DNA from 4 places in the Streptomyces sp. CAU 1734 genome. Region 2 is predicted to be linked to each of the others. Evidence: riboswitches for the same ligand, from Rfam matches in the RefSeq annotation. Region 2 holds a riboswitch; each other region holds the start of a gene.

Region 1 (3,348 bases), on a different contig from region 2:
CCCAGGCGCGGCGGTCCTGCACCGACTTGAGCGACCACAGGTCCAGTACGGGGCAGTCGTAGCGGTCCGCGATGGACCGCACATGTGCCGTGTACATCGCGATCTTGCCGCGCAGATGGCGCAGCACCGGCACGCCCCGGGTGTCGAAGCCGGTGGTCACCATCACCGTGCCGACGGCATTGGTGAGGTCCGCCACCGCGCGCTCGAAGCGCTCGGCCACATCGTCGGGGTCGCTGCCCGGCCGGATGATGTCATTGCCGCCGGCGCAGAACGACACCAGATCCGGGGCGAGTTCCCTCGCGCGCGGAACCTGCTCCGCGACGATCTGGTCGAGGAGCCGTCCGCGCACCGCGAGATTGGCGTACCGGAACGTGTGTTCCGGCCGGCGGTCGGCCAGCAGAACCGCGAAACGGTCCGCCCAGCCGACATGGGTTCCACCGGGTCCCGGGTCTCCCACGCCCTCGGTGAAGCTGTCACCGATAGCCGCGTACGACCCGATTCCGCCCTCTGTCTCTGTTCTCGAATCGTCTGCCACAAGAACTCATCTTGTCCTTACAGATGTGACCTACGCGACCGTAAGGAGGGGTTGACGGCGGGTGATCTATCCCACCGGTGATTTTCGGCCCACCCGGGAATACTCGTGGGTGAAGACCGATCCCCCCGTACCGGCGGGGGTACGGGGGGATCGGCGGAAGGCGCGGTGGACGCCCGTGGCGTCAGAGGGAGACGCCGTGCCCGCGGAGGTAGGCCAGCGGGTCGATGTCCGTGCCGTAGCCGGAGCCGGTGCGGATCTCGAAGTGCAGGTGCGGACCGCTGGAGTTGCCGGTGGAGCCGGCGAGACCGATCTCCTGGCCGCCGCTCACGCTCTGGCCGGCCGAGACGGCGAGGGAGGAGAGGTGGGCGTACTGCGAGTACTTGCCGTCGGTGTGCTGGATGACGACCTCGTTGCCGTACGCGCCGGACCAGCCGGCCGAGACCACGGTGCCGGGGCCGACGGACTTCACGCTGGTGCCGGTGGGCACGGCGAAGTCGATGCCGGTGTGGTAGCCGCTGGACCACATGGCGCCGGAGACGCGGTAGGAGGTGGTGACGCCGGCACCGGCGATCGGGGCGGTGTAACCGGAGGCGGGGGCGGCGGGCTCCGGCTCGGCCGGGGCCTCGGCGGCGGGCTCCGGAGCGGGAGCCTCCGTGACGGGGTCGGCGGCCGGGGCGGAGGTCTCCCGGGCGGCGGCGGGGGCGGCCGGGGCGGCGGGCTTCTCGTTGGCACCGGCGTTGCGAGAGGCGTCCCGCGAGCCGTCGCGCGAGGAGCGCTCCGCGTCCGGGGTGCCGGCCGCGGCGGCGGAGCCGATGCTCAGCTCGAGGCCGGGGTGGATCAGGGAGGGGTTCCCGCCGACGGCGGCACGGTTGTCCTGGTAGAGCTGCTTCCAGCCACCGGTGACGCCGTGGTCCTCGGCTATGCCCGAGAGATGGTCGCCGGCGACGACCCGGTAGGTGCCCGCCTCGGACTTCCCCGCCGGGGCGGCGGCCGGGGAGCGCTGCTCCGCGACGGCCGCGGCGGGGGCGGTGACAGCGGCCGGGGCGGCGGCCGGCTCGGCGGCCTGTGCGCCGGTCGCGCCGAGAAGCGGAAGCGCGATGGCGGCGCCGCCGGTGCTCGCGACGACGAGGCCGCGGGTGATGGTGCCGGCCTTGGGACGGCGGTGCTTACCCTTTGCGGGCATGGGGTTTTCCTCTCCGGCGCCTGCGAGGTGAGCTGTCGGGTTCGGGCTGGAGATGCCCGGCCGTGCGGCTGCACGACTTCACCCCGAGCCGTCCGGTTGCCCGGCCGACGTACTACCTGGGTCCCCCGCTCCTGCCACGCGTGGATGTCGGTTGGGAATCCGGGGCGGCGGCAGGATGAGGCGGTCCGCCCGGAATTTCCGTGACCGTAGACGAGCGGAGAGGACCGGAACAAGCCGCTCCGCTTCCACTTCCGCCTTCCCCATGATCACCGTGGGGCATCCGCGGTCACTCTCCGTCGAGACCGCGGCGCCAACTCCCCGACCGGCATCGCGATTGCCCCGCCCCGCGACACCCCGTCGCCGCCACACACCGTCACCACTATGATCCTGCTCACGAGCACCGCCCCAAACCCCTTGCAGATGGGGCGCGTTATGCGCAATCCACCAAAGCGCCCATAAATCACAAATGCCTCATTCAGGTGGTGCCGGATCCAGTGACGGGCGGCCCGGCCCGGCACGATCCGGAGGAGTGCGGGCAGAGCGCCGAGGAAGTACGGACTCCTGATCCCGCACCCACGCGCACGGCAGCGCGGCGCGCGCGTGAACGGCGGGGAGTGTGCCGCGAGTGCCGTCGCATGCGCCCCGGGTGTGCCATATCGCCGCAATGCTCCCGTGACACCACGGCAACGCTTCCTCACGCGAAAAGAAAATGATTGCCCGAGGAATCAATGTCGTATCGTCGAGAAAACGCCATGTCGGCGAGGAGCGCCGACGGCAGCGACCCTCAGGAGACTCCGTGACGCAGCAGCTGCCGCAGGTTCCGTCGACCGAGCCCGAGCTGGCCGGGGTCCGCAACTTCCGCGATGTGGGCGGGCTGCCGGCGGTGGACGGCCGGCAGGTGCGGTACGGACGGCTCTTCCGCAGCGGTCATCTGGCCCATGCGACGGAGAGTGACGCGTCGTTCCTGGGCACGCTGGGTCTCCACACCATCTTCGACTTCCGCAACTCCGCCGATCTGGTGCTGGAGGGGCCCGATGTCGAGCTGCCCGGCGTGCGCAATGTGAACATACCGCTGAGCGACCCGGCCGACGGCGCGGAGTTCTGGGAGCTGGTCCGGGCGGGGAATCTGGCGCAGCTGCGGGCGGTCCTGGCGGATGGCCAGGGCGCGGCGCGGATGACCGAGTCGTACCGGTCGATCATCGCCGAGCGGACCGCCGAGCACAGCCGGGTCCTGCACGCGCTCGCCGAGGACAGCGTCCCGGCGCTGATGCACTGCGCGGCGGGCAAGGACCGCGCGGGGCTCTCCATAGCCGTGTCCCTGCTCGCCGTCGGGGTGGAGCGGGACGCCATCGAGGCGGACTATCTGAAGTCGAACGACCCGCACCGCCGCTATCTGGTGCGCCGCACGGACAGCAGCCGTACGGGGATGTCGCCGGAGGTCATGGAGCTGCTCGGCCCGCTCTTCGACGCGCGGGCGGAGTATCTGCGGGCGGCGTTCGACATGATCGGGCAGACCTGGGGAACCACCGAGCGCTATCTGGCGCAGGGGCTCGGGATCAGCCCCGAGACGCGCGAGCGGCTGCGGGAGCGGCTGCTGGACGCCTCCGCCTGATCCCCGGCGCGCGGCGGG
Region 2 (3,348 bases):
CGACAGCGACGACAACGAAGAAGGGGCGGGCCAGTGACCGACACCGCCGAGCCGTTGACCACCATGGAGTTCCACCCGCAGCCGCAGGCCGGGGAAGCCAGGCCCTGGGCGTTTCCCGCCCCCGAGCGCGGCACCCTGGGCAATGGCCTGACCGTACTGCGCTGCCACCGGCCCGGACAGCAGGTCGTCGCGGTCGAGATCAATCTGGAGGCACCGCTCGAAGCGGAGCCCGCCGGTCTCGACGGGGTCGCCACCATCATGGCGCGCGCCCTCTCCGAGGGGACCGACAAGCGGTCCGCCGAGGAGTTCGCCGCCGAGCTGGAGCGCTGTGGCGCCACCCTGGGCGCACACGCCGACCACCCCGGTGTCCGGGTCTCGCTGGAGGTGCCGGTCTCCCGGCTCCCCAAGGCGCTCGGCCTGCTCGCCGAGGCGCTGCGCGCCCCCGCGTTCCTGGACGGCGAGATCGAGCGGCTGGTGCGCAACCGGCTGGACGAGATCCCGCACGAGATGGCCAACCCGGGGCGCCGCGCCGCCAAGGAGCTGTACCGCCAGCTCTTCCCCGGCTCCCTGCGCATGTCCCGCCCCCGCCAGGGGACCGAGGAGACCGTGGCGCGGATCGACTCCGCCGCCGTGCGCGCCTTCTTCGACGCCCATGTCCGGCCGGCCACCGCCACCGCGGTGATCGTGGGCGATCTCACCGGGGTCGACCTCGACGCGGTGCTCGCCGAGACCCTCGGCGACTGGACGGGAAACACCGCCCCGGCCCGTCCCATCCCGCCGATCACCGCCGATGACACCGGCCGGGTCGTCATCGTGGACCGCCCCGGAGCCGTGCAGACCCAGCTGCTGATCGGCCGGGTCGGTCCCGACCGGCACGACAGCGTCTGGCCCGCACAGGTGCTCGGCACCTACTGCCTCGGCGGCACCCTCACCTCCCGGCTCGACCGGGTGCTGCGGGAGGAGAAGGGATACACCTACGGCGTCCGCGCCTACGGCCAGGTGCTGCGCTCCGGTCCGGACGGCTCGGGCCGCTCGCTGCTGGCCATCAGCGGCTCGGTGGACACCCCCAACACCGGTCCGGCCCTGGACGACCTCTGGAAGGTGCTCCGCACCCTGGCCGAGGGCGGGCTCACCGACGCCGAGCGGGATGTCGCCGTACAGAATCTGGTCGGTGTCGCGCCGCTGAAGTACGAGACCGCCGCATCGGTCGCGGGCACCCTGGCGGACCAGGTCGAGCAGCATCTGCCCGACGACTACCAGGCCCGGCTGTACGCGCGGCTGGCGGAGACCGGCACGGTGGAGGCGACCGCGGCGGCCGTCAGCGCCTTCCCGCAGGACCGCCTGGTCACCGTGCTCGTCGGCGACGCGGCGCAGATCGCCGAGCCGGTCAAGGCGCTCGGTATCGGCGAAGTGACCGTGGTCACCGGCTGATTGAGCCGCCGCCGGGCGGATCGCCCCGGATCGCCCGGGAAACCGGGCCCGGGAATCCGGTCCACCGGAGGGAACCCCGGCATCACATGGATGCCGGGGTTCTCGCTTATGTCCTATTTGGTGGATTGTTATGGGGTACTCACCCGTCTGCCTTGTGGCATGCGCAACAAAAATCGATCTCTGTTTGGTGATCGAAAGGCCGCGCGCTTAGCGTCGGTCCGGCTGTTCGCCCGCAGTACGCCGCATCCGCGGCACGGACAGTCATCGCCGAGTCCCCGTCCGGCGCGAGCCAGGGGAGCCGGGGATCCATATCCCCCGGGGTGAATCGGGCCCGTCCGCGGCAGCGCGGAGACGCCCGTAGGAGACCTTCCTGCTCCGAACCCGTCAGCTAACCCGGTAGGCGAGAAGGAAGGAAAGGACCGCCCCCTTCATGGCGTTCGACCGCCCCACCGGGAAGCACCGTGCCCCGAGCCGGATGACACGCAGAGGCGCGGGCTTCGCGGGTGTCGCCACCCTCGCCACCGGTGTGTGCACCGGTCTCACCACCACGGCGGTGGCCGCCGAGACCGGTACGGCCGCTCCCGACGACACCGGGATGACGCTGATCCTCGCCGCCGACCCGGACACGCTCTCCGACGAGGTCGCCGGCCAGGCCGTCGCGCAGAAGCAGGAGGCCGTGGCCGCGGCCCGGCAGGCCGAGGAGGCCAGGCGCAAGGCCGAGGCGCGCGCCAAGGAGCTCCGCGAGGCCGAGGCGCGCGCCGCCCGGGAGGCCGAGCGCAAGCGGCTCAACACCTTCACGCTCCCCGTCGCCGGTTCCCATGTCTCCACGGCCTACGGATCCGGCGGCTCGCTCTGGTCCTCCGGCCGTCACTCCGGCATCGACTTCCACGCCTCGCACGGCACTCCGGTCGTCTCCGTCGGCACGGGCACGGTCGTGGAGGCGGGCTGGGGCGGCGCCTACGGCAACAATGTCGTGATCCGGATGTTCGACGGCACCTTCACCCAGTACGGGCACCTCGCCTCCATCCAGGTCGCGGTCGGCGAGGAGGTCACGGCGGGGCGGCAGATCGGCCAGGCGGGCTCGTCCGGCAACTCCACCGGCGCCCATCTGCACTTCGAGGCCCGGTCGACGGCGGAGTACGGATCCGACCTCAATCCGATCGAGTATCTGCGGGCGCACGGCGTCGCGATCTGACACCGGCCCGGCGGGCCGGGGGCCGCGCTCCCGGCCGGGCGGGAGTGCTCAGGGGCGGGTTCCGGGGGCAATCACCCCCGGAACCCGCCCCTGAGCCGTTCGGCACCGCCGCACCGCCGCATCACCGCCGGTGCCGGCCCGCCGGCCCGCCGCCGATACCGGCCCGGCGCATGTCCGGCGGGCACGGTCCCGCGGCCGGTCCGCGGTCCCCGGGTGCGCAGGCCCGCGATCCCCGGGTGCGCCGGGCATTCCGCGACTCCGGCCCCGGTTCATCCGTGCCGGACCGGCCAAAAGACATCCATGGTTTCCGCTGTTCCCCCGGAAACCCCGGATGGCTGCAATAGAGTCACCGGACAAACGCGGTCAGCCGCGTTTCGCTCGCGTTTTCAGCGGATTGAAGCGGAGGTTCGGTTATGCGCGTGCCCGCGCACTCGGTCTGCACGGCGATTCGCGACGACATCGTCTCCGGGGTATTCCCGCGCGGGACCCGGCTCGCCGAGGAACAGCTCGCCCGCCGCTACGGGGTCTCCCGCGTCCCGGTCCGCGAGGCGCTGCGCACCCTGGCGTCCGAGGGCTTTGTCACCATCCGCCGCCATGCCGGTGCCGCCGTCGCCGAACCCACCGCGCAGGAGGCCGCCGATCTGCTGGAGGCCCGGACGCTGCTCGAACCGCTGGGGGCGGCGGGAGCCGCCCGGCGGCGCACCGAGGCGCATCTCAAGGTG
Region 3 (3,348 bases), on a different contig from region 2:
TCACCCGGACTCAAGCAGTCTGGTGAAAGGCAATCACATGCTCTCCGGGAATGGCCGTCATCGGCGACCGCGTCAGGCCCCCGCTCTCGTCGTCGCTGCGGGCGTGACGGGATCGGCCATCGCGATCCCCTTGCTGGGCGCGGGTTCCGCCTCCGCCGTCGAGTCCTCCACCTGGGACCGGATCGCCGAGTGCGAGAGCGGTGGCAGCTGGAGCGCCGACACCGGCAACGGCTACTACGGAGGGCTTCAGCTCTCCCAGGCCGCCTGGGAGGCGCACGGCGGTACGGAGTACGCCTCGCGCGCCGACCTCGCCAGCCGCTCGCAGCAGATCATCGTGGCGGAGAAGGTGCTCGCCGCCCAGGGCGTCAAGGCATGGGCCTCCTGTGCCGGCATAGCGGGTCTGACCGACGGCGCCCCGGCCGGAAACGGCACCGGTTCCACCGGCACGGATGCGGCGAAGCCGGACAAGGCCCCCGCGGCCGGCAAGCCGAAGTCCGCGCCGAAGCCGGCCGCCGAGCCGAAGTCCGCCGAAACCCCCGCCGGTAGATCCACCGCGGCCGAGCCGTCCGCCGGCACGCCGAAGGGCGCCGGCCCGGGGGCCGGGACCAGCGCGGGCAAGCACCGGGGCGAGCCCGCGACGGAGTCGCCGGCCTCCGGCCCGGAGAAGTCCGCGGCGCCCACCGGGACCGGTGAGCCGAAGAGCGACGGCACGGCGGGCCCGGGCCCGGCCCGGGGCTCCGAGCCCGGCCATGTCTCGCGCGGCGACTCGGGCGGCCGGTCCCCCGTGGCGGACACCGCCGCCGGGGAGAAGAAGGTGGAGGTCGTCAAGGGCGTCGACGGCGCCGACGCCGAGCCGGGCACCTACACCGTCCGCCCGGGGGACAGCCTCTGGGCCATCGCGCAGGAGCAGAAGCTCGACGAGGGGTGGACCGGCCTCTATGAGGCCAACCGCGAGGAGGTCGGCGCCGACCCCGACCTCATCCACCCTGGTCAGAGCCTGGCCCTCGACCCGAAGTAGGGCCCGGGGCAGGGCCGGAAACCGGTGTGGTTCGCGGGATTTTGTCCATATTTGCCGAAGTGAGACAAGGGTCTCTTTGCGGTAAGTGGCACGGCCCGCCCACCGGAATCGGAGATTCCGCCCCCGACCTGGGGAAACATGGATCGGGTCAGGGGCGGGATGGGCGTTTTCTCCCCGATGTTCCCTCTTTGAACATCGGGGAGCCCTGTGATTACGGTCTGACCGCTCGCCATCGCGGGCACCGCTGACCGTCACGCCGAATCCTGCCGTCGGTCGGGGGGAGTACTCGACGCGAGAGCGCCGAAGGCAGGAGCGGGGGACCCAAGGTAAGTGCCGGCCCCGCCGTTCAGGACGAATGGCGGATCACCGGCTTGGGGTGGAGCCGTGCGCAAGGACGCACGGCCGGGCACTCATTGGCCCGAACCCGACAGCTCACCTCGCAGGCGTCGGTGAGGAGATCCACCATGCTGTTTTCCAGCAAGGGCAAGCACCGCCGTCCGTCCAGGGCCGTCCGCCTCGTCGCCTTCGCCGGTGTCACCGGCGCTGCCGTCGCCGCCCCGCTGATCGGCGCCACCTCGGCCTCGGCCGCCACCGCCGCCGAGTGGGACAAGGTCGCGCAGTGCGAGTCCGGCGGCAACTGGTCCATCAACACCGGCAACGGCTACTACGGCGGCCTCCAGTTCTCGTCCTCCACCTGGGCCGCCTTCGGCGGCACCAAGTACGCGGCGCAGGCCAACCAGGCCAGCAAGTCCCAGCAGATCGAGATCGCCGAGAAGGTCCTCGCGGGCCAGGGCAAGGGCGCCTGGCCGTCCTGTGGCGTGGGCCTCTCGAACACCCCGTACGGCGGCGGCGCCGCCGAGCAGCCCAAGCAGGAGCAGCCGAAGCAGCAGCCGGCCCAGCCGAAGCAGGAGCAGCCGCAGGCCGCCCAGCCGAAGCAGGAGCGCCAGGCCCAGCCGCAGCAGCGCGCCGAGGCCCCGACCACCCGCTCCGAGCGTCCCGCGGCCAAGGGCTTCGAGAAGGGCGACGGCGAGTACGAGGTCAAGTCCGGCGACACCCTCAGCAGCATCGCCGCGGCCGAGAAGGTCGACGGCGGCTGGGCGAAGCTCTTCGAGCTCAACAAGGACATCGTGGACAACGCGGACGTCATCTACCCGGGCCAGCAGCTCGACCTGAGCTGACCCTCCCGGGGCGGCCCGCACCACCGCCCGGCTCCGGCCCGCACCGCGCCCCCACGGCTCCGGTGCCGGCCGAACCGGGCCCGCGGGCCGCACCGCGTCCGCGCACCGGCCGTCCCCCCACCGGCCCCGCGCACCGGCCGCCCCCACCGGCCACACCCGTACAACCGGCCCCGCCCGTCCCGTACCCGACGGGGACCGCACCCGGATCCGCTGTCCCGTACCCCCACCGGGACCGCGCCCCGGGACCGCACCCCGGGTCCGTACCCACCCCGGGCGTCCGTCCGGCCGTGCCGCGCCCCGAACGGCGCAGGGCGGCCCGGACGGACCCCGGCACCCGGCCCCCGCGCGCGGGGGCCGGACCCAGGGGCCACCCCGGCCCGGCGCACTCCCCCTGTCCGCGCCGGGCCCGGGGTTCTTTTCGTTACCCCCTGGTAGGTGCGGGGTTGTTTGTCCCGGACCGCGCGGATGGCACCGGCTTTTTCGTCCCAGGGGGCGGGCATCCGCGAGGAGACCCCCGGCCGCCGGATAGGCTCTTGCCGCAAGGCCAAGAGACCCTGCACCCCATGCGTCACATCCCAGAAGGAGATGCTCGTGCCGTCCATCGACGTCGTCGTAGCCCGGGAAATCCTGGACTCCCGAGGCAATCCCACGGTCGAGGTCGAGGTTGGCCTCGACGACGGAAGCACCGGCCGTGCCGCCGTTCCGTCCGGTGCCTCCACCGGAGCGTTCGAGGCCCTTGAGCTTCGTGACGGCGACCCCAACCGCTACCAGGGCAAGGGCGTCGAGAAGGCCGTTCTCGCCGTCATCGAGCAGATCGGCCCCGAGCTGGTCGGCTACGACGCCACCGAGCAGCGCCTGATCGACCAGGCGATGTTCGACCTGGACGCCACCCCGGACAAGTCCTCGCTCGGCGCCAACGCCATCCTCGGCGTCTCGCTCGCCGTGGCGCACGCCGCCTCCGAGGCGTCCGACCTGCCGCTCTTCCGCTACCTCGGCGGCCCGAACGCGCACCTGCTGCCCGTTCCGATGATGAACATCCTGAACGGCGGCTCGCACGCCGACTCCAATGTGGACATCCAGGAGTTCATGATCGCCCCGATCGGCGCGGAGTCCTTCTCCGAGGCCCTGCGCTGGGGCACCGAGGTCTACCAC
Region 4 (3,348 bases), on a different contig from region 2:
CGGGCGTACTCCGGCGTCTGGAGCAGTCCCGGCACCACCGAGGTCTCCAGTGTGCGCGCGGCGCTCGCCTGTGCCTCCAGGCCGATGAAATCGCGGTACTCGGGCGGGAGCAGCCCGCGATAGGCATGCCACCAGCCGCCGCCCGTGGTGTCGGCGGCACCCGCCAGGGCCTCCAGCAGCGCGCGGAGGCCCGGATCGGTGACGTCGTACAGATCGAGCAGCAGCCGCACATCGGCGGCGCGCACACCGCTGTGCCCCGTCTCGATCCGGCTGACTTTCGACTGGTGCCAGCCCGCCAGCTCCGCCGCGCCGCGACTGGTGAGCCGTGCGGCCAGGCGCAGCCGGCGGAGTTCCCCGCCCAGTCTGCGGCGGCGCACCTCGGGGCCGTGATGACGCATGGGGCTCCCTTCCGTCATCTCGTCTGTTCGGTCTGCCCGCGATCAAAATGCGCTTGTGTGCCCAAAAACGGTCTCACGTCGTAGAGTTCACCGCTTTGAGCGACAGATATATGCACATCTTGGTGGATCGCCACCTGTGGCGGGGCATGGAGTGGCAGTCTGGCGCTCAGCGAAAGCCGTGGCCGTCCGCGTAATTCCCCGCTTCGAGTTCGGAGCCCGGCCGCGGTGGGAAAGGGTTGGCGTCGCCATGGCAGACCTTCAGGAAGCCTCCGTCACTCTGCCGAGCGATCCCGCCTCGGTCTCCGCGGCACGGAGATTCGTCACCGATGTGATTCGCGAGTGGGGTCTGCCGGACGGGAGCGAAGCCGTTGACACGATCCGGCTGATCATTTCGGAGCTGACCACCAATGCGGTGCAGCACACTTTCGGCCAGTCGCCGACCTTCACCGTCGAACTGACCCTGGAGCGGGACGACGAGCTGCGCATCGGGGTGACCGACAGCCATCCGCGATGGCCTCAGCGGCTGCCCGCCGCGGTGCGCCAGGACAACGGCCGCGGGGTGGCGATCGTACGGAGCCTCACCGCCGAGTACGGCGGCAGGCTCTCGGTCTCGCCCACCCCGGAGGGCGGCAAGACCGTCTGGATCGTGCTGCCGTGGGCCGCCCCGCACGATCGCTGAGACGGCCGGGGGCACGGAATCCGGGACCGCCCCGGGACAACAGGCGACAGGCTCCCGGACGGTCCGGTACACGGAGGAAAGGGCCCGCGCCGGTGAGGGCGGGCCCATGACCCGGCCGGCGCCGTGCGCATGGCCGCGCGCGGCACCTCCCGCGCCGGCCGCCGGGGCTCATCCGGCGGCGGGCACGGGCGGTGGTGACGGCTCGGGTGCCCGCTCATGGCGGGGCGGAGCCGGCTCACCGGTGGTTCAGGGATGCTCACCGGTGATTCGAGCGGTACTGGCGGTACTGAATGGTTCGGAACTCCCGGCGACCGGTCCGTGAGCGGTGGGGACCGCGCTCACGGCCGGCGGGGCGGTGTTCTCCCCGTGCGCCGGCGTGCGGCGAGCCGGTCCGGCGCCGGACCTGGCTCGTACGCGCCCATCGGATTCAGTGGCCGGCCGTCACCGGACCCGGCCGTACTTGACGCTCTTGGTCCAGATCTTGTCCAGCTTCACCCAGGAGCCCCGCTTGGGCGAGTGCCAGACCTTCCCCTTCCCGGCGTAGATCCCGACGTGGTAGACGGAACCACCGGAGTGGAAGAAGACCAGGTCTCCAGCCTTGCGCGAGGACTTGGAGACGCGATTGGTCTTGTTGAACTGCTGCTGTGCGGTACGCGGGAGCTTCTTGCCCGCCTTCTTGAAGGCGTACAGCGTCAACCCGGAGCAGTCGAAGCGGGAGGGCCCTGCGGCGCCGTACTTGTACGGCGAACCCTTCTTCGACGCCGCCACCTTCAGCGCCTTGCCCGCGTGGGACGACGCGGCGTGGGCCTCGGACGTGCCGCCCGGCACAAGGAACGATCCACCGAGGGCGGCAAGGGTGAGGGCCGATACGGCCCCCGCCCGGCTCATCAGAAACGGGACGGTGTTCTGCGCACTCATGCGCGACCCTTCGTCAGCCGCCTGTGAAGGATGACCTGTCGGGTTCGGGCGGACGAAGGTGCCCGGCCGCATGACGCGGCTTCACCCCGAGGGACTTCCGGACCTTCCGGCATGCCCCGTACTGCTTGGGTCCTCCACTCCTGCCGAAGCACTTCTGTCGACCAGTCATCCGGAGCGGCGGCAGGATTCGGCGTCCGCCCGGACCGCCCCGCCGAGGTGACGGGGGCTTGTCGTCCCAGGGATCTTGACCCACGACGTGCCGGATTTCCGAGCTGAAACGGCGATATGTGAGTTTTAACACCATTGCTCTGTTCAGGTGGACATGCCCCTCACGGAGTCCGGCCATCGACACCTGACCATGCCCGTACCAGCACCGGAATACGGCTCTCCGGAAGATCGAACATCATGATGCGCAACTCGACCGTAGTCGCCAGCCTGGTGGTGCGTACATCAAACGGACTAGCTTTCCTGGTACTCGAACGGCGGTTGACAGGCCCTGGCCCGAACCGCCGGAATGCCCTGCGAGGGGGTGCGGCGACCCGCCGGGCGCCGGCCGGGCCTCTCGGCCGGCCGCGGGGCGGCGGAGGCGGCCCGGCTCGGGAGGGCGGATCCCCCGAGGTGGGCGCGGACTTGCGCGGCGGGGGTCCCGGGTGCGGTGCCGCCGGCGGTGCCGACGCCGTCCGGGCCGGGTGCGGATGGGCCGACGGGGTGCCGGAACGGTCCTTCACACCCCTCTGTCGGATCGATCACATCTGCTCCGAGGCCGGTGATATCACCCCCGGGCACGGCCTCACGGGGTCCGGAGGCGGCCGTCCTCCCGAAGCGCGGGCCGGTGCCGCGCGCCGGGGGAGCACGGCAGCGGACTCCGGCCGGCGTTCCCCGGCGGATGAGCACCGGAGCCGCGCCGGGGCGATCCCGCCCGAGCCGTTCCGCCGGAGCGCGCCGCCGGACCGCGCGGGCATCCGGCCACCCCGTGCGGGCATCCGGCCACCCCGCGCCGCGCCGCCCGCGCCGGACCGCGCGGCAACCGCTCCCTCCCGGGCCGGTGTTCGCCCGCCGCGGTCCGCGTCCGCCCGCCGGTGGGCGAACCTGGCCGAAAGGGGATGGCTGGTTGTGCTCATGTCCACCCCCTCCCGGGTATGCACCGCTCAGCGGTACTTCACGCTCCGGCTATCGGTTCGGTAAAGAAACATTCGTTCGATCTGTTGCCGATGGCCCCCTGGGCGCAAGGATCACCCGAGAACTCGGCGGGACGGTGAAGATCCCGGCGGGACAGCGAGGAAGAGGGGTACTCCGTGAAACGCACAGCGGTGCTCGGTTCGGCCGGCACTCTGATAGCGGGCACACTCATCG

The links. A riboswitch is a leader RNA that binds a small molecule or an ion and turns the genes downstream of it on or off. The one in region 2 is predicted to bind cyclic di-AMP.
Positions count from the first base shown of each region.
Region 1: it holds a riboswitch for cyclic di-AMP, as region 2 does, so the genes downstream of both, AAFN69_RS12625 (LysM peptidoglycan-binding domain-containing M23 family metallopeptidase) here and AAFN69_RS17045 (M23 family metallopeptidase) in region 2, are expected to answer to the same signal.
Region 3: it holds a riboswitch for cyclic di-AMP, as region 2 does, so the genes downstream of both, AAFN69_RS20705 (transglycosylase family protein) here and AAFN69_RS17045 (M23 family metallopeptidase) in region 2, are expected to answer to the same signal.
Region 4: it holds a riboswitch for cyclic di-AMP, as region 2 does, so the genes downstream of both, AAFN69_RS27005 (C40 family peptidase) here and AAFN69_RS17045 (M23 family metallopeptidase) in region 2, are expected to answer to the same signal.

Region 1 is NZ_JBDQQP010000005.1:447,264-450,611, reverse strand. It holds gene AAFN69_RS12630 (SGNH/GDSL hydrolase family protein) at 1-535, opposite strand, end outside; gene AAFN69_RS12625 (LysM peptidoglycan-binding domain-containing M23 family metallopeptidase) at 717-1,718, opposite strand; cyclic di-AMP (ydaO/yuaA leader) riboswitch at 1,723-1,878, opposite strand; gene AAFN69_RS12620 (tyrosine-protein phosphatase) at 2,515-3,330, shown strand.
Region 2 is NZ_JBDQQP010000008.1:100,680-104,027, forward strand. It holds gene AAFN69_RS17035 (pitrilysin family protein) at 1-37, shown strand, start outside; gene AAFN69_RS17040 (pitrilysin family protein) at 64-1,431, shown strand; cyclic di-AMP (ydaO/yuaA leader) riboswitch at 1,687-1,848, shown strand; gene AAFN69_RS17045 (M23 family metallopeptidase) at 1,862-2,626, shown strand; gene AAFN69_RS17050 (GntR family transcriptional regulator) at 3,040-3,348, shown strand, end outside.
Region 3 is NZ_JBDQQP010000010.1:185,757-189,104, forward strand. It holds gene AAFN69_RS20700 (transglycosylase family protein) at 104-1,018, shown strand; cyclic di-AMP (ydaO/yuaA leader) riboswitch at 1,307-1,479, shown strand; gene AAFN69_RS20705 (transglycosylase family protein) at 1,483-2,196, shown strand; gene eno (phosphopyruvate hydratase) at 2,782-3,348, shown strand, end outside.
Region 4 is NZ_JBDQQP010000015.1:107,638-110,985, forward strand. It holds gene AAFN69_RS26995 (helix-turn-helix transcriptional regulator) at 1-398, opposite strand, end outside; gene AAFN69_RS27000 (ATP-binding protein) at 646-1,077, shown strand; gene AAFN69_RS27005 (C40 family peptidase) at 1,519-1,995, opposite strand; cyclic di-AMP (ydaO/yuaA leader) riboswitch at 1,999-2,198, opposite strand; gene AAFN69_RS27010 (alpha/beta hydrolase) at 3,291-3,348, shown strand, end outside.